Regions from separate parts of the Entomomonas sp. E7T21 genome, predicted to be linked through region 3. Evidence: riboswitches for the same ligand, from Rfam matches in the RefSeq annotation. Region 3 holds a riboswitch; each other region holds the start of a gene.
The links. Region 3 has a riboswitch for cobalamin ahead of ACQVD9_RS05845 (cobyrinic acid a,c-diamide synthase CobB). Riboswitches for the same ligand answer to the same signal wherever they lie in the genome.
Positions count from the first base shown of each region.

Region 1: linked by a shared signal. The riboswitch ahead of ACQVD9_RS09815 (TonB-dependent receptor) and the one ahead of ACQVD9_RS05845 (cobyrinic acid a,c-diamide synthase CobB) in region 3 are both predicted to bind cobalamin.
Region 2: linked by a shared signal. The riboswitch ahead of ACQVD9_RS09625 (TonB-dependent receptor domain-containing protein) and the one ahead of ACQVD9_RS05845 (cobyrinic acid a,c-diamide synthase CobB) in region 3 are both predicted to bind cobalamin.

Region 1 is NZ_CP191672.1:2,037,935-2,044,234, forward strand. Features, by position in the region: gene ACQVD9_RS09810 (ABC transporter substrate-binding protein) at 1-326, opposite strand, end outside; gene ACQVD9_RS09815 (TonB-dependent receptor) at 301-2,442, opposite strand; cobalamin riboswitch at 2,606-2,792, opposite strand; gene mutS (DNA mismatch repair protein MutS) at 2,983-5,547, opposite strand; gene ACQVD9_RS09825 (PAAR domain-containing protein) at 5,769-6,300, opposite strand, start outside.
Region 2 is NZ_CP191672.1:1,984,944-1,991,243, forward strand. Features, by position in the region: gene ACQVD9_RS09610 (intermembrane phospholipid transport YdbH family protein) at 1-544, shown strand, start outside; gene ACQVD9_RS09615 (YnbE family lipoprotein) at 592-783, shown strand; gene ACQVD9_RS09620 (YdbL family probable chaperone protein) at 794-1,138, shown strand; gene ACQVD9_RS09625 (TonB-dependent receptor domain-containing protein) at 1,187-3,124, opposite strand; cobalamin riboswitch at 3,235-3,436, opposite strand; gene speA (arginine decarboxylase) at 3,470-5,389, opposite strand; gene ACQVD9_RS09635 (translation initiation factor Sui1) at 5,417-5,788, opposite strand; gene ACQVD9_RS09640 (DUF2333 family protein) at 5,793-6,300, opposite strand, start outside.
Region 3 is NZ_CP191672.1:1,221,095-1,227,394, forward strand. Features, by position in the region: gene ACQVD9_RS05815 (amino acid ABC transporter ATP-binding protein) at 1-326, opposite strand, end outside; gene ACQVD9_RS05820 (amino acid ABC transporter permease) at 345-1,022, opposite strand; gene ACQVD9_RS05825 (amino acid ABC transporter permease) at 1,003-1,668, opposite strand; gene ACQVD9_RS05830 (hypothetical protein) at 1,864-2,247, opposite strand; gene ACQVD9_RS05835 (cob(I)yrinic acid a,c-diamide adenosyltransferase) at 2,486-3,031, shown strand; gene ACQVD9_RS05840 (precorrin-2 dehydrogenase/sirohydrochlorin ferrochelatase family protein) at 3,051-3,500, shown strand; cobalamin riboswitch at 3,557-3,735, shown strand; gene ACQVD9_RS05845 (cobyrinic acid a,c-diamide synthase CobB) at 3,862-5,217, shown strand; gene cbiB (adenosylcobinamide-phosphate synthase CbiB) at 5,214-6,185, shown strand; gene ACQVD9_RS05855 (cobalt-precorrin-8 methylmutase) at 6,195-6,300, shown strand, end outside.

The DNA of each region.
Region 1 (6,300 bases), 820 kb from region 3:
AGATCAGGACTTTGTGCCACTATACTATCTAATGAAAACCCCAATCGCCCACCAATTTTTGGCACATCTTTAATACTATCAGGATAATAAGTATAACCATCAATTCCTATAATTAGTTTACTTAATCCTAAAGCTGCCACTATTTCTGTATTAGAAGAAAATACTGTAACAATACGTTGTGGAGCTTGTTGCATAACCACAGTTCGCCCCATAGCATCAACTACTTGTACTGGAAAATCTGCGGCATAGTTGGAATAACTACTTAACCACAGCACCCCAACTAGCAACAACTTAGACCATTTAAAAACGGTAGGTACTGCCCACATATACTGCTCTACCCATCATTGAAGTACCTAACCCACCATTAGAAGCAGCAGGATCTAGAATATAAGGCTTTTTATCAATAGCGATAAAAATAGGATGTTGGTTTTTATCAAATAGATTATTTACTTCAGCGAATACAGTTAAATTCTTATAAACCTCTACCTCACCTTTTATATTCCACACCATAAAAGGTGACTTACGGTGAATATAATTGCGATACGGTTCAGCACCAGCGATTAAACGCTCTTCAGTATCATACCACATAGGACCACGTAAAATTCCTGTTACTTGAATAAACCAAGGATAAGCTACTTCCCTTTGTCCAAATCTATTGGCTATCGATGCTTGATACTGATACATACGTTGTACTTTATCAGTATTGCGATCTTTCGCTCCTTTATCTTCCATATGGAAATTCCAAGCACCGTTTGCCTCGACATTCCATTGCCAATTATTCTGCCAACTTAGTAACTCATGCATCATAAAGCGGCTGTTTACTTCTATCCCTCTTACGACCACATCATCAGGATTATTGACATAATCTGATATATTACTGGTGTTACTACGTGGCTTGGTAATAATACGATCCTTAATTTTATTCTCAAAGTAAACCACATCTACCAACCAGCTATCACCTGAAAAAACAGCTCCTAATTCATACTGTTTGTTGGTTTCTGGCTTAAGTCCTGGTGTACCATAAATTTGTGAACCAGCTAAAGTGGTATAATCTGCACCCAACTCTGATGCTGTAGGTGCTCTAAATCCAGTCCCCATACTGGCTTTTAAATTTAGCCAATCGGTGGCTTGAAAGTTTAATCCTGTACTCCAAGTAGTTTTATAATAATGGGTAGAACCAGTTTGCTGATTTTGCAGATAAGGTGTTCTATCATAATAGGTTTTACCATCTGTATAACGAGCACCTGCTTTAAAAACTAACCGATCATCAAGAAATCGTTGAGCATCTTCAAAGTATAAAGCATACATTTTTTCTCTTTGATTATTGTCATAAGGCGATACTTGAGTCATTGGCGCACCATTTAAGCCAACTCTATAACGTGTAGAACGCAATTTATTCTTTTCTAGATCGGCACCTAATAACAAGGTATTGCTACTGGTTAAATCAACCTCTGGTTGAAACTTAAGTCCTACTGCACTTAATTTACGTTTATTATGGTCAAGGCTAGTACCTGCTGTACTTGGGGACGCCCATTTAAAATCATCAACATCTTCAAACCAATAATTATGTAGTTTCCAGCGGAGTCGATCACTATCAGTGCCATGTTTCCAAATAAGATCCGCTGATTTATTATAACGATCTTCTTTTGCATGATAGTTAGCGGCTGAACCACGAAAACCTACATCATAAACACCATCTTTACGTACGGATAAATCCACTAAATTAGTTTCATCAAGCTGCCAGCTAAAAGCACCTGTAAAACCATGTCGTTTCCAACTGGTATTATGCTGCTTACCACCACCTTGACCAGCATCATAATCATTTTGGGTAGCGCTATTGAAACCAAAATAGCCAGTAAACTGTCCATCTTCGCTTTGCCAACCATATTCGCCATGCCCATACGCTAGCCCAAAGGAGCCTCCTTTTAAAGTAACCTTGCCGCCTTTGGTGTTATGACCATTTTTCATAATGATATTGATAACCCCACCAATGGCTTGGCTACCATAGATAACTGAGGCGGGGCCACGAACAATTTCAATTCGATACACATCACTGGGTGATAACTTAGATAAGTTGGCTGTGCCTGCCCTACGACCATTGATTAGCACTAAAACTTGGCTTTTAAAATCTTTGCCCTGTCCATCAGTAGATGCACCACGAATATTGATTGATGTTTGCCCTGGCGTCCATTCACTAAAAAAGCCTACTGCATTCTCAGCCAATAAACTGGTCAAATCAGACGCACTAGAGCGTGCTATCTGTGCTTGATCGATAACTTGTACGGTTGAGGTAGCACTTTTTAAATCCTCGTAACGTGCCGAAGCAGTAACAATAACTGGATCTAAAATTAATAAATCATCCTCCCGTTTGGTCTCCTCTGCCATTAATGGTGTAGAACATATTCCCATTACCCCAATAATAACTACTCTTTTAAGTATCATATTCTTTACCTTTAGCTATAACAATAATGCAAAAGGTAGGTATTTTTATAAAATAAAAAGCCTGACTGTAAACAGGCAGGCTCTTAAGGCAATCAATAGCATTATAATCACCTATACAGCAAGTGATTATAATAAAAATTATTGCTTTCCTTCCCACCGAAGAAAAAATCAAGGTATTTAAACAGGTCTTCTGGCTTAGCCTCATCCTCACCTGACTCTTCCCAGATTAATATCCAGTGAGCTTACTCAGGTTCGTCAGCATTACAGCAGCGGGGGCTGCGGAGGAATTACACCTCACTTCCGAAGTTATTTATACTTAACCTATAAACACTTCATTATTTAAATACAGACTTTGAATAATAATACACATTATTATTTTCAATAGTGTTGTATAAAATCAATTTAAGTATTTTTAATAGGTTAGTATTATCAATAATATAGTTCAATTATTTATATAGTAATGATAAATTTATGATGGTAGATTTCTAAAGAACAAAGCAATGGAACGGCTGTATTCACCATTGCTTATCCTAATTAAAACTACTTAATTTTCTTTTGCCATCCGTATAATAATTCTAAGGCTTTGAAAGGTGTTAACTCATTTAGATTAATCATTGCCAACTCTTCTATGACTGGGTGAGTTGGCGTACTAAATAAGTCCGCCTGAATAGGTGTTGCAACAGTAGCTTCGATATTATTTACTAATGTTTGACTAGCAACAGTCGTATCTATAGCAGTAGCTTCCAACTTAGCTAAATGGTCTTTTGCCCTATTAATTACAGCTTGTGGTACACCTGCTAATTTGGCTACTGCCAAGCCATAACTTTGACTAGCTGGCCCTGCTATTACATGATGCAAAAACACAATAGTATCGTTATATTCTGCGGCTTTAAGATGAACATTTGCTACATTTGCTAGAGTTTCCGGTAAGGTAGTTAACTCAAAATAATGCGTTGCAAATAAGGTGAAAGCTTTTAGTTTAGCTAAATATTCAGCTGCCGCCCATGCTAATGAAAGCCCATCAAAAGTACTGGTGCCACGCCCTACCTCATCCATTAATACTAAACTTTGCTCAGTGGCATTGTGTAAAATATTAGCTGTTTCTGTCATCTCCACCATAAAGGTAGAACGACCGCCCGCCAAATCATCACTTGAGCCAATACGAGTAAAAATCCTATCTACTAAGGAAAGTTTACAAGTTTGTGCAGGCACATAACTACCAATATGAGCTAATAATACAATTAACGCTGTTTGTCGCATATAGGTAGATTTACCACCCATATTAGGCCCTGTAATAACCAGCATTCGGGTTTGATCATTTAATGTAAGATCATTAGCTACAAAGGGAGTATCAAGCACTTGCTCTACAACTAAGTGGCGACCCTGTTCAATAGCGATACCTGTTTCTTCTACAAATTCAGGGCAATTTAAATTTAGGTTTAATGCCCGCTCTGCTAAATTACAGAGTACATCTAATTTTGCTACCGCCTCTGCTGTTTTCTGTAATGGCTGTAATTGTAGAATAAGCTTTTCTATTAACTCATCATAAAGTGCTTTTTCTCTGGCTAAAGCACGGCTCTTAGCAGATAGTGCTTTATCCTCAAACTCTTTTAACTCAGGAGTAATATAACGCTCGGCACCTTTTAAAGTTTGCCGACGAATATAGTCAACGGGAATTTCAGCATTACCAGCTTGAACTTTAGAAATTTCAATATAATATCCATGAACACGGTTATACCCTACTTTTAAGGTGGCTATACCTGTTCTTTCTTTTTCCCGAACTTCTAAATCCATTAAGTATTGACCTGCATTTTCACTGATATTGCGCAGATCATCTAGCTCTTGATCATATCCTTCTGCTAATACGCCTCCCTCACGAATTACCACGGGTGGATTTTCAATAATAGCTTTTTGTAAGGTAGCTGATAACTCAGGGTACTCTGTAATATATTGAGTGAGCTTTTGTAATTTGCTATTTTCTAAACAGGTTACTTTTGCTTGTACCGCAGGCAAAATGATCAGTGAATCACGTAGTTTAGCTAAATCCCTTGGTCTCGCATTACGTAGACCTATTCTAGCTAATATCCGCTCCATATCCCCTATTTCTTTTAATAGTGGCTGGATAGGTTCAAAACAATAGTTATCTAATAAGCAAGCAATAGCCGCTTGTCTTGATTGAATAACGTTAATTTGGCGTAACGGCTTATTTAACCATCGAGCCAGTAAACGACTTCCCATGGTTGTTTGGCAACGATCTAGTACTGCTAACAGGGTATTATCTAAACCACCATTGAGATTAGTATCTATTTCTAAATTGCGTCTACTTGCACTATCTAAAATTACGCTGTCTTCTATACGCTCATGGTGAAGCCCCTGAATATGGGGTAACGCTGTACGTTGCGTTTCTTTCGCATAGATAAGTAAACAACCTGCCGCACCAATAGCTAACTTTAAATGTTGACAACCAAACCCTGCTAGATCTTGTGTGCCAAATTGCTCACAGAGTCCTTTAAAAGCAGTATCTCTATCAAAATCCCAAATCGGCCGACGATGTGCTCCCTTACGTTTTTCAATCGGTAAGCCCATAGGCCAATCGTCTGGATACAACAGTTCAGCAGGATTTAATCTTTCTAACTCTCCTAATAAACTGTCCCATCCTTGTAACTCTTGAACAGAAAAACGACCACTAGCAATATCTAATACAGCTATACCAAAGCATTTTTCATCACCCAGTACAGCAATTAATAAATTATCTCTTCTATCTTCTAATAACGCTTCATCTGTTACTGTACCAGGGGTAATAATACGAACTACTTTACGCTCTACAGGCCCTTTACTGGTAGCAGGATCTCCCACCTGTTCACAGATAACGACAGATTCCCCAAGCCTTACCAATTTAGCTAAATAACCTTCTACCGAATGAAAAGGTACACCAGCCATAGGAATGGGATTACCTGCTGAATTACCACGAGCCGTTAAGGTAATATCTAGTAGCTTAGAAGCTCTTTTGGCATCTTCAAAAAATAGCTCATAGAAATCTCCCATTCGATAAAACAATAATTGACTTGGATAGTCCTGTTTTATCCCTAAGTATTGTTGCATCATAGGAGTATGTGAAGAGAAATCGATTTTATCCATTAATAGAAAACCATTTTTATTCGCTAGTTATGATTTGAACTGTTTAGTATAGACTAATACCATAGATAACAATTAAGAAATTATAAATGATTTTAAAAACAAAGATCTTTTTATTTTTACACTTATAAATAAGAAACTCATAATCCATAAAACAATTTATGGACTATGAGAACTCATGTTAAATTAACTTATTCAAACATAGCATAATCATATTGACTTGCTATCAATTTTGCTCCACAACCTGTTTTCATCCCCTCAACAGCTACAGGAACACCTTTATGATCTAGGCAACCTGATCCCTCTACTATGCGGTAAACACCATCACATTTAGGACAGTCTACTAAATCACCAACACAAGCTACAGGCTGTCCTTTATATTCACATCCTGATAAACCTGTAATAACTTTACCACCATGATCTGTACGATCTCCCAATAAAATAACAGGTTTTATACATTTCTTACCAGCTGCGGCACCAACCAAAACTGCAGCACCAGCTACCAATGGCGGAAGAGCAACAGCACCTATTACTGCACCAGCTGCAGCGGTAGTAACGGCAGCTTTTGCAACAACTGCAGTAGCGGCAGCGGCAGCGATTTTAGCTAAAATCGCTGCTATTATTAAAGCTGTTATAGCGACACAAACAACAATAGCGGCTAATAAAATAACCAACGGAGCAGCCAAAATTGCCAAAGCTGCTAATAAAACTAAAATAATCAAA
Region 2 (6,300 bases), 760 kb from region 3:
TACAGGAGAAGTATGGTTAAAACCAGGCCAGTTAAACTTAGCTAAATTACCACAGCAATTAGATTTGCAAATAAAAGACTTACAACTAACAGATATATTAAAAGCTTATCCTACAGAAGGACTTGATGGTGAAGGAATATTAGATGGAACATTACCCATTATTATTAGTAAAAATGGTATTGATGTAAAAGATGGTAAACTAGGTGCTCGTAAAGCGGGCTTTATCAAATTTGACTCTCCCTCTATTAAAGCTATGGGACAAAATAACCCTAGTATGCATTTAGTAACTGAAGCACTAGAAAACTTTCAATATACTGTATTAAGTAGCCAAGTTTCTTATGACCAAGGTACTGCCACTCTTGGATTACAAATTAATGGTAGAAACCCCAATGTAAAAAATGGGCAACCGATCAATTTAAATATCACCTTGCAAGAAGATATTCCTGCATTAATGACAACATTACAATTGAGTGATCGTGTCAGTGAAACTATCCGTGATCGTGTACAAAAACGTTTACAACAACGTTCTAGTAAAAATCAATAAAGATCGTTATGATGGACAAATTATATTTTAAAAGCAAAGGGGTTATCATGCGAATAGGACTACTCAGCATTTCTATTCTTTTAACTGGTTTTTTGGCAGCTTGTACACCTACCGTTAAAGTAGAAGCACCTAGTGAGCCTATTAATATCAACTTGAATGTTAAAATTCAACATGAAATTTATATTAAAGTAGATAAAGAACTAGATAATATTTTTAACAGCTCAAGTGGTCTATTCTAAGGAGACTAACATGAATTTACGTAAGGCAATCACAGTATCACTATTAGCAGCTACGTTATCACTGCCTGTTGCTGCAATGAATTTAAATGAGGCCATGAGCGCTTTAGGGCAAGCAAAAGCCAGTGGACAAGTAGGTGAAATGGCTAATGGTTATCTTGGCATCGTCAAAAATGAAGGTAATGCAGCAGTAATTACACAACTAATTAATGATGCACGTAAAAAAGAATACCAAAATTTAGCTAAGAAAAATGGTATTACTTTAAATGATGTAGAAGCTATGGCAGGCCAAAAAGCTCAAGAAAAGACACCTGCAGGACAATATATTAATGTTGGCGGAAAATGGCAGAAAAAATAGCAATCATTAACTAACAAAAGCGACCTATTAAGGTCGCTTTTTTATTGATTAAAATAAATCAGGTGTCCAAGTAACCCCAAGCATTGCGGTAATACCCTCTTCCCTATATCCATAAGTAGTTGCAGGAGCAGCCCAATTATTAGGATCAGCCTTATAATCATAAGTATTACGATAATAGGATTTATCCAATAAGTTATCTATCTTAGCATCAAACTTAATGGCTGGAGTTGCTTGCCAACTACCACGAATACCTAATAAACCATAACCTGGAATATCAGCAGTATTCGTTGTATTACCATAACTAGAGCTAGCAGCTAACCAGCTAGCACCAAATGAAAAATCTCCAAACTTTCGATCAACATCTAAATTTAAAGTTCTTCTTGCTCGATTAGGTAAGGTATGACCTGATTTAGCATCCCTAGGATCAATCATACTAACAGCCAATACACCTATCCATCCTTGCCACTCTTGTTGTAACGATGCTTCAAAACCATTAATACGTGCTTTATCAATATTCTGCATGTTATAACTACTATCTGAAACAATAGCATCACGTATCACTGTACGATAAACAGAGGCTTCTAAATGCGTTTTTTCAGCTAGTTGATTACGCCATTGAATTTCATAGCTTTTAGACTTTTCAGGATCTAATTTTGGATTTGCTCCCCAGCCAGGTGGTGCATAAAGATCATTAAATGTTGGTACACGAAAACCTTCGGCATAAGAGAAAATTAACTGATTATCAGGATTAATATTAAAACCTAAACTGGCATTCCAAGTATTTTTACTACCAAATTGTTGGTTTTTATCGTGTCGTAAACCCAACTCAGTAAAGACAAAATCACCTTGATAACTATGCTGAATAAAACCAGCTCTATTCCAACGGCTTGTTCTCTCGTAATCGGTGCTACTATGCAATTTATCGTTTAAATAATCTACACCTAATAGAACTGTATTTTTTTCATTCAAATTAAGTGTGTTCAACCAAGTTACTGAGTCACGGTAAGTATTATAAACAGTACTGGTTGGACTATACTTATCTTTAGATTTTATTTTGTCTTCAGCATGGCCTGCTTCTAAACGTGTTGTCCAAAAATCATTAATATGATAATTAAAATAACCAGATGTACTACTTAAACTAAAATCATCATAAGGCTTAGTATCTGGATAACTCATATAAGTTGCAGGATCATAACGACCATAAGGATTATCATATTCAGTTTTACCACGCTGATCTAATGCATTAAAACCAACATCAATGTCATCAGTTAACTGATGACTAAAGGTAAAACTAAATGATTTATTGCGATAGGCATCATGATCATGGTCTGATGGAAAAGAACGACGAGTACGGTCTATGCCTTGAGTTTCATATAAAGAAGTATTTAAACTAAAACGTGTTTTATCATTACCGCCTGCAACACCTAAACTTTTCTCCCAAGTCCCATTACTACCACCTGCAATACGCAACCGTGGTTTTATACCATTGCCATCTCCCCTACGAGTAAAAACTTGTATAACACCACCAATAGCATCTGCACCATATATTGCAGAACGAGAGCCACGTAATACCTCAATACGTTCAATTTGATCGATAGCTAAATGTTGTAATGCAGCCCCACCTGCTGAAGCTGAACCAATACGTTGTCCATCGATAAGTACCAAACTTTGTGCTGTTTTAGTTCCCCTAATAAAAATGCCTGTATTACTTCCCATTCCTCCGGATTGAGTAATCTGTACACCAGGCACTTTATTTAAAAGCTCTGTAACATTAGAAGGTTGTAAACGATCAATATCTTTTCGAGTAAATACAGTAACAGCTGCATTTGTTTCCTCACGGGGTTGAATATCCCTATTAGCTGTCACAACGATGGTATCTAATTTTAAAGCATCATCAAGAGGTTCTTTATTAGTTGTTTCTTGGGCAAATGTCGTACTAGTAGTGGATAAGAATAAAATAGATACTGATAGAAAAGATAATTTCATGTTAACCCTCAAAAGTATAATTCGGCTTTTGAGGAGGGTAAAACAGGCAGCATAAACCCTAGCTGCTGGTGGAACCCTCCGCTACACCAGTAGTAAATTGCGCTATACCTATAAATAAGTAATTTAGGGCGGTCTCCGGGCTTATGATCTGCTTACTCCACCTTCCCATAAAAATTACAGTGGTTATATTAGAGAGCAGTGCTAATTTAGCTATCAATTACCGTTGCGGGGGCAGCACAGGATTTTAATGAATCACCTGTTTCCCACTTCCTAACGCAAAATCAGATGCTTACATTAAAATAGAATGTTACAAGTTACAAGTAATATTATTGTATTATTTACTTTTTAGTCAGCTAAATAAGAAGAGCGCGTTAATCCTAAACGAAAGGCATCAAGATATTGATTACGTTCATAAGATGTTAAATGTGCACTACCTACTTTATCTCGATAAAGATTAATCAGTTTTTCAGGTGACATATGCACATAACGCAACATATCTTCAATAGTATCATGGGTTTCTATACCTGAGTATTCAACACTACCATCTGCACGTTGATAAATATTTACAGAGTCAGTATCACCAAATAAATTATGCATATCCCCCAAAATTTCTTGATAAGCACCTACTAAAAAAATACCAATAAGATAGTCTTCACCATCAACTATTTCGTGTACTGGCATTGTGCTTTCAATACTTTGCTCATCGATATAGCGTTGCAATTTACCATCAGAATCACAGGTTAAATCTTGTAATACTGCGCGGCGTAAAGGTTCTTCTGTGAGGCGTTGTAAAGGGATAGTTGGTAATACCTGATCAATCGCCCATGTGTCAGGTAAACTTTGGAAAACAGAAAAATTACATATATATTTATCAGCCAACTTATCGTTCAACTCATCCATAACAGGACGATGCGATTTTTGACGGGCTTTTAACTGGTCAGATAAACGACGACAAATAGCATAATAACATTGCTCTGCCACAGCCTTTTGCTCCATATCCAATTTACCCACTGAATATTGAGCAGACGCTTCCTCAATTAAATGTACTGCACGCCAATAAATCTCCGTTACCATCTCAGGGTCAGTGGGTGACAATAACTCTACTAATTGCTGGATAATTTCAGGCTGTTCAAGCAAATTATCAATAACAGGAGATTGATCATTATGTTTTTCTACATCTGTAACATTAACTACTAACACCGCATGATGTGCTGTAATAGCACGACCACTTTCGGACATAATATTAGGGTGTGGCAACTCTTGCAGATCACAAAACTCCTTAATCATCCCTACTACACTTGCTGCATAATCTTCCATATCATAATTAATAGAGCTATCATTGCGAGAGTGTGTTCCATCATAATCCACCCCTAAACCGCCACCAATATCCACATAGTCAACAGGTAAACCTAAACTACGTAACTCTCCGTAATAGCGAATAGCTTCTCTAAAGCCACGACGATAATCTGCAAGATTAGAAATTTGCGATCCCATATGGAAATGCATTAAGCGAATACCCTGCGCTAACCCAGCATCAGTGAATCTTTTTACTACGCTAAAAATTTGTGCAGCAGATAAACCAAACTTAGATTTATCTCCACCTGTATCAGCCCATTTACTAGAGGCTAAAGAAGATAACCGAACACGTAAGCCAATCTGTGGTTCTACTGCTAAGGCTTTAGATTCCTCAATAACAAAAGGGACTTCAGATTCTTTCTCAATAACAATAAAAACATTATGCCCTAACTTTTTACCCATTAAAGCTAAACGTATAAACTCACGATCTTTATAACCATTACAAACAATAGTACTGCCTTTCGGTGCTAAAGCTAACACAGCCATTAACTCTGGTTTAGAACCTGCTTCAAGGCCAATAGAAACTTGCTCTGTAGCAATAATATTGGCTACCACTGCTTCTTGTTGATTAACTTTAATAGGATAAACGGCTGTATATTTTCCAGCATAATCTAAACGGGCAATTTGTTCATCAAAGGCACCTGTTAAACGACGTACACGATCTTGTAAAATATCAGGAAAACGCAATAATAAAGGAAGCTGTAAGCCAGACTCATTTAATTGATTGATAAGTGAACGTAAATCAATATTGCTGGTATTATTTCCTTGCGGATGAACTAATAACTTTCCCTGCTCATCAATAGAAAAATACCCAGCGCTCCAATGCCTAACGCCATAAACACTGCGCGTATCAGCTACAGTCCACTCACTACCATCATCTTTACGGGTACGCTTAATAACTGTTGACATTACTTGCCCTTATTATTTAATAGGGTTTTAGCCCCCTGATTTCTTAACGTTAAAACCACGCTTAACAAGTTCTTGCATTAACAACTCAACATGCTCACCTTGAATTTCAATAATGCCTTCCTTTAAAGTTCCACCTGTGCCACAACGACGTTTTAAAGCTGTTGCTAAATCTTTTAACTCTGACTCTGGTAAAGGGATACCTGTAATAGTTGTAACAGTTTTGCCTCCCCTTCCTTTAGTTTCACGGCGAATACGGACAACACCATCGCCTTCAATCACTAACTGTTGCTTACAGTCACATTGATTGACAGGTTTTCCACAATCTGGGCAATGGCGCCCTGAATCAGTTGAATAAACTAAACCACCTAAATCTGCTAAAGAAGATAGTTTTTTAGCCACACTATTAACCCTGCTCTAATAAACGACGTAAATCTATTACTGCTGCATTAGCACGTGAAATATAACTTGCCATTACCAATGAGTGATTAGCCCAAAAACCAAAACCACTACCATTTAAAATAACTGGACTCCAAATAGATTGCTGAGTAGCTTCTAAATCACGAATAATTTGTCTTATGCTTACTAAAGCACCTTTCTTAGCTAAAATATCTTGAAAATCAATCTCAACTGCACGTAACAAATGAGCTAAAGCCCATGCTTGACCACGTGCTTCATAAAACACATTATCTATCTGTAACCAAGGTGTTTTATCAATCTTTTCCTTAGCAGAAGGATCATCAGTAATATCTTTAGCGGATAACTCAGCACTTTGTTGTCCAACACTAGCTGATAAACGTTGCGAAATTGAACCTAATTGCGTTTCTACAAGCCCTAACCATGCAGCAAGATTATCTGCCCTAGCATAAAACTTACCATTAGAATCATCAGGATTTAATAATTGTTTTTCATAA
Region 3 (6,300 bases):
GGACCTAATAAAATATTATCAATCACATTCATGTTAGGAAATAAGTCATAGCTTTGAAAAACCATGCCTACTTTTTGCCTTACTTGAATCCATGAGGTGGTAGGGGTGTTAAGTTCAATATTATCCAGTTTAATAGAACCTTGTTGAATACTTTCTAGGCCGTTTAAACAACGTAATAGGGTTGATTTACCACAACCTGAAGGGCCAAGTATGGTGACTACTTCGCCTTTCTGTACAGAGAGATCAATACCTTTTAGCACTTCACGTTCACCAAAGCGTTTATGAAGATCGGTTATTGCTAATAGTGTTTCAGTGTTATCAATCATATTTAAAGCCCGACCTTATCAACCTTTTCTTTTGGTTAAACGTTGTGAAAGTTTGGATAATGGATAGCAGATAGCAAAGAACACTAATAAGATAAATCCATAAATCCAGAACGGTGCCATATCATTACCCATCATGGTGGCATATTCGATAATTTCTTTGCCCACTTTAGTAATATCTTGCACGCTGATTAAAACAAGTAAAGAAGTAGTCATAATAATTCTAGCGGCTAAATTAATAGCAGGGGGTACAGCAAGTTTTAAAGCTTGAGGCAGTAATACATAACAGAATAATTGGGTTTTGTTTAAACCAATTGCTAAGGCAGATTCTGTTTGGTGTTTAGGTAATGAAATAATAGCACTACGAATAATATCACTCATTTCAGCAGCACCCCAAAAGGTGAAAGCAAGTATACCGACTAACCGACCGTCAATATTTAAATTAAATATACTCGGTAAGGTGTAGTAAAGAATATAAAGTAGTACTAGGGTAGGCAGAACGCGAACAACTTCCAAATAAATTCGGAAGATAATACGTACTACCAGTTTGTTAGAGGTACGAATAATACCAAATAATGTACCCAACAAACTGCTTAGTAAAATAGCAGCAAAAGAAACTTCTAAGGTGAAATACAGCCCTTCTAAAAGGCGTTTAATAGTAATCCAATCAAAGAGGATATTAATTCCCAAATTCTGCATGGCGCATCCTCTTTTCAATATAAGACAATAAGCAAATAAAAGGTAATATCACAATAAGATAAGCAACCACTAGTAACAGTAAGTTTTCATTACTGTGACCATCATTACTAATAAAGTTAATGGCAATAGTAGTGATGTCAGTCCCTGCAATAGCAGTAAATACAGAGGTTTCTTTAAATAAAAAAATACAGTTAGCACCTAATGCAGGTACACAATAGGAAATAGCTTGTGGCAATACTATATAGCGAATCATTTGCAAACGATTCAAACCAATTGCTTGCCCTGATTCAAATTGTGATTTAGCCACTGCTTCAATACCACTACGAAAAGCTTCTGCCATATAAGCGCCGCCTAACAGAGATAAACCAATCAGTGCAGTTACCTCAAAACTTAGTGTAATCTTAAAGGCTCTAGGTAAACCAAAATAGATAAAAAATAAATGAAGCAACAGTGGCGTATTTCTGAAAAAAGCTATATAACCTCTAGCAATAGCAGAGATAACCGTAATCCTATAAAAAATAACAATGCTACAAACAGCACCTATAATAATCGCAGCCAAAATCCCTACTGCTGATATTTTAACTGTAAGCCACAGAGCATGTTCAAAGGTTGGTAAAACTTGTTGAATATATGACCAGTTAAACACACTATCCTCTTGGATTAATTTAAATTCACAAACATAAATTAAAGCGTGGTTAGCTTAAACAGTCAAACAACTTTTACGAATATTGATATAACTTTATCGTGTAATTGGATAATCCAATAGAGTTATTTTCATTGTTTTTAAGTCTGTGAAAGCTTTTTATTGCATCCATTGTCTCTGTGATAACAATAAAATAATTTATTGTATCATCTCCCATGTTAATCCAAATTTTTGTAGGTATTTACGTAAACGGTCAGAGTCATTGATGGTGGCTCTTTGTTGGCATGACTGATTAAACAGTTTACGACCTGCCTCTGACATATTACGGCTTTTTCTACATATTTCTATAATGCTTGGCAATTGTAATTGATCAAATAAATCCAGTGTATCCCAAGTTTCTTGGTCTAGTCGTTGGATACAAAACTGTTGTTGTGTTTGAGATTGTTGTTCTGCGGGTGTAGTTTTTTTCCACATCCACTCAAGGCGTTGAATCTCAGCTTCTACTATATCGCGGGTAATCCTGCCACTATAAACTAACCACAGGAGTGGGTGGATAATAGTAATAAAGATTTTAAGTGACAAATAAATGCCAGTGGAAATACATTAGGGCATTGTGACCTTCGGGTTTTGCAGATTTGAGTCCTGCCAGTATTATACTGTGGCGGAATTGATAGACGCGCTTTGTAGCAAATTTTCACACCTTATTGTTGCAAAACACTTATTCTTATTCATGAAGTGAAATACTTCCCATCATTTTATTATTTTCTAGATAAATAGAAATAAACCTTGTAGCATAATAAATAGACTATGGGGAGTTATTATGAGATTTCAATTATCAAAGATTATTACTAAAACAGGTGACCAAGGTACTACTCGTATAGGTGATGGTTCTCGTATCAGCAAAAGCTCTCCACGTATTATGGCTATTGGTGGTATTGACGAGTTAAATACTGCTATTGGTGTATTGCGTGTTTATATAGAAGATAAAGAAATTTTTGATAATCTAGTAACAATCCAACATCAATTATTAGTAGCAGGTTCACAATTAGCAAACTCTAATCGTTGTGCATTAGCAACGCGTCACGTTGAGTTTCTAGAGAGTTGGGCGGCTGAGTTAATGAAGCAGTTAGAACCAGTACAAGATTTCGTATTACCTGGTGGTTCGCAAGCAGGTGCGCATTGTCATGTGGCGAGGGTAACTTGTCGTCGTACTGAACGCTATGTTATTGCTGCTGATCTGCAAGATGAATATATCCCGATGACTATTCAATATTTAAATCGTCTATCTGATGTATTGTTTGTATTAGCAAGGGTGCTAAATAAACAGCAAGGTATTTCAGAAATTGTTTTAAATAGACAGATTTAATATTTTAAGGCCATTTAGTATGACAAAGTTATATCCTTTGACGCTTAAGTTAGTAAACAAAAAAGTATTGGTAGTGGGCGCAGGAAAAGTAGCTTTGCGTAAGTTGCAAGGCTTGCTGGGAACAGGTGCAGAGATTACAGTAGTATCGCCAGAGGTATTGCCAGAAATAAAAACATTGCCTGATATACAAATAATCCAACGTCCTTTTCAAGCTAATGATACTAAAGGAATGCATATTATTTATGCAGCAACGGATAAGCAGCAGGTAAATGATGAGGTAGGGCGATATATTGAACATTGGCAATGGTTTGATGATACTGCATTGCCTGAGGCTTCCAATTTTTTTACACCTGCGGTTATTCGAGAAAAGGGTCTAATCGTATCTATTTCTACAGAAGCACGAGATCCTACTCGTGCCAAGTTAATTAAACAAAAGATCACTGATTTTTTACTTAAATCAACAAACTAGTGATTATTTTGAATAGTGTTGTAGTTTTCCAGCTATTTCAATTAGTATGTTACTTAATTAATGCGTTTTTGATTAGTAATAACAAGTTGTTATTATGGAAGCAGGTGTGATTCCTGCGCAGCCCCCGCTGCTGTAATGTGGACGATCCTCTAAGACACCACTGAACGAAATGTTTGGGAAGGTAGAGGAAAGGATGAAGCAAAGCCAGAAGACCATCTAAACGCAGAGTAACACCTTCGGTGGGAGGGTATGTTCTGCTTATTTTGTTTATTTAGCCCATATACAATCTATAGCAAAACGAAAATCCCTACCTGACAGAAGGTGGGGATTTTTGTTTTCGGGCGGATGGACAAAAGATATTGTGAAAAAAATTATGTTTGGGGCAACTCACAGTGGGGCAGGTAAAACCACTGTAACGTTAGGTTTAATGCATGCTTTAACGCGACGAGGCTTAAAGGTGCAACCTTATAAAGTAGGTCCTGACTATATCGATACAGGTTGGCATAAATTAGCTACAGGCTATGCATCATTTAATCTTGATGCGTTTATGTTACCTGAAAATAATCTTAAATACCTTTTCCAGTCTCACGCTAAAACTGCCGATATTAACATTATTGAAGGGGTAATGGGGCTATATGATGGTTATGGTGTTGACCCTAATTATTGCAGTAGCGCAGGTTTAGCCAAAATATTAAATTGCCCGATTATTTTAGTGGTTGATGGAAAAGCGGTTTCAACTTCTATTGCTGCTACGGTTATGGGGTTTCAAAAATTTCAACCCAATGTGCCTATTGTGGGGGTATTGGTTAATCGGGTGAATACCGATAGCCACTATCAACTACTCAAACAAGCCATAGAAACCTATTGTCAAATACCTGTATTAGGTCGTTTGCCTAATATGCCAGAGTTAGTATTGCCTGAACGCCATTTGGGTCTAGTACCTACTGAAGAAATGCAGGATATGCAAAGTTACTGGCAGCAATTAGCCGATGCTATAGAACAGTATATTGAAGTAGATCGTATTATTGAGTTAAGTGCAGGTCAAGAGCTTGCAGTTAATGAGCCTAAATTACCCAATACAGCTAAATACCAAGGTTTAACAATGGCCATTGCACAGGATGCAGCATTCCATTTTTATTACCAAGATAATTTAGATTTGCTTAAGCAACTAGGCTTGCAGTTAATACCTTTTAGCCCATTAACGGATAGCCAATTACCTGAATGCGATTTGGTTTATTTAGGGGGCGGTTTTCCCGAAGTGTTTGCAGAGCAACTAGCTGCTAATCAAGCTATGCGCCAGTCTATTTTGCAAGCACATCAGCAAGCTAAACCTATTTATGCTGAATGTGGTGGTTTGATGTATTTAGGCGAGTCTTTACAGGTTGATGGTAAGAGTTTTGACATGGTGGGGGTATTAGCAGGTTATAGTCAAATGACTAAAGGCTTAAAACGTTTTGGTTATTGTGAGGGTAGAGCATTAACCAATACTTTATTGGCTGATACGGGTGAAATATTAAAAGGCCATGAATTCCACCATTCAGAGTTTTTCACAGATTTGCCTTGTGCTTTTGCCATGTATAAAACCCGTGATGGCGAAGTTATTAAACAATGGCAAGGTGGTTATCAAGTAGGCAATACCCTAGCAAGTTACCTGCATATTCATTTTTATCAAAATCCTTTTATGCTGTGCCATTGGCTGGATAGGGCGCTAGTATGAGTTATTTATTGCCTATTCTTCCAATCATTATTGGCTTTGTGGCGGATTTATTATTGGGTGACCCGCAAGGATGGCCTCATCCTGTGCGTTGGATAGGTAATAGCATTACTTTTGTGCAACAAAAGATTCGCTACTTATGCACTAATGATGCCTCCCTAAAATGGGGTGGTTTATGGTTATGGTTGATTATTGTCGGTGGTACTTTCTTAGTAACTTGGGGCTTACTCTATTTACTGGGCTTATGGTCATGGTGGGTGAGTTTTATTGTTGAATGTGTGTTAGCCTATACCATCTTAGCTACTAAGTGTTTAAAAGATGCTGCAATGTCTGTTTATCAGGCATTAGATACAGGTACAGTAGAGCAAGCACGAGTGCAGTTATCTTATATTGTGGGTAGGGATACCACAGAACTAGATAAACCACAGATGACTCGAGCAGTGGTTGAAACCGTAGCAGAGAATAGTGTCGATGGCATTATTGCTCCTTTGTTCTATTTGTTTATTGGTGGTGTGCCCTTAGCGATGGCTTATAAGGCAGTCAACACCTTAGATTCAATGGTGGGTTATCAAACCCCTAAATATAAAGCCATTGGTTATTTTTCTGCCAAGTTAGATGATATCTTTAATTATATCCCTGCGCGTATTAGTTGGTTGTTATTTGCCTTTGCCGCCTATTTACTCAAACTCAATGCTAAAGCTGCTTTAGTTATCGGTTGGCGTGATCGTAAACAACATAAAAGCCCCAATTGTGCATGGCCTGAGGCGACTGTGGCGGGTGCGCTTGGTGTTCGCTTAGGTGGGCCCAATAATTATTTTGGTGAGTTAGTAGAGAAACCTTGGTTAGGGGATGAAGTTCGCCCTATTGAGCAAAATGATATTACTAGCACCATTCAACTGATGTATGTAGCCGCAACATTAGCTTTGTTAGTGTTTACGGCTAGTTATTGCTTTATTAAGTTTTTAGGCTAAGGAAAACAAATGACCTATATAACCCAACCACAAAATATTGAAGATAGAAGTTTTGAAATTATTCAAGAAATTATTGAAGAAATTAGACCTGATTATGAGTTTGTGGATGAACTGC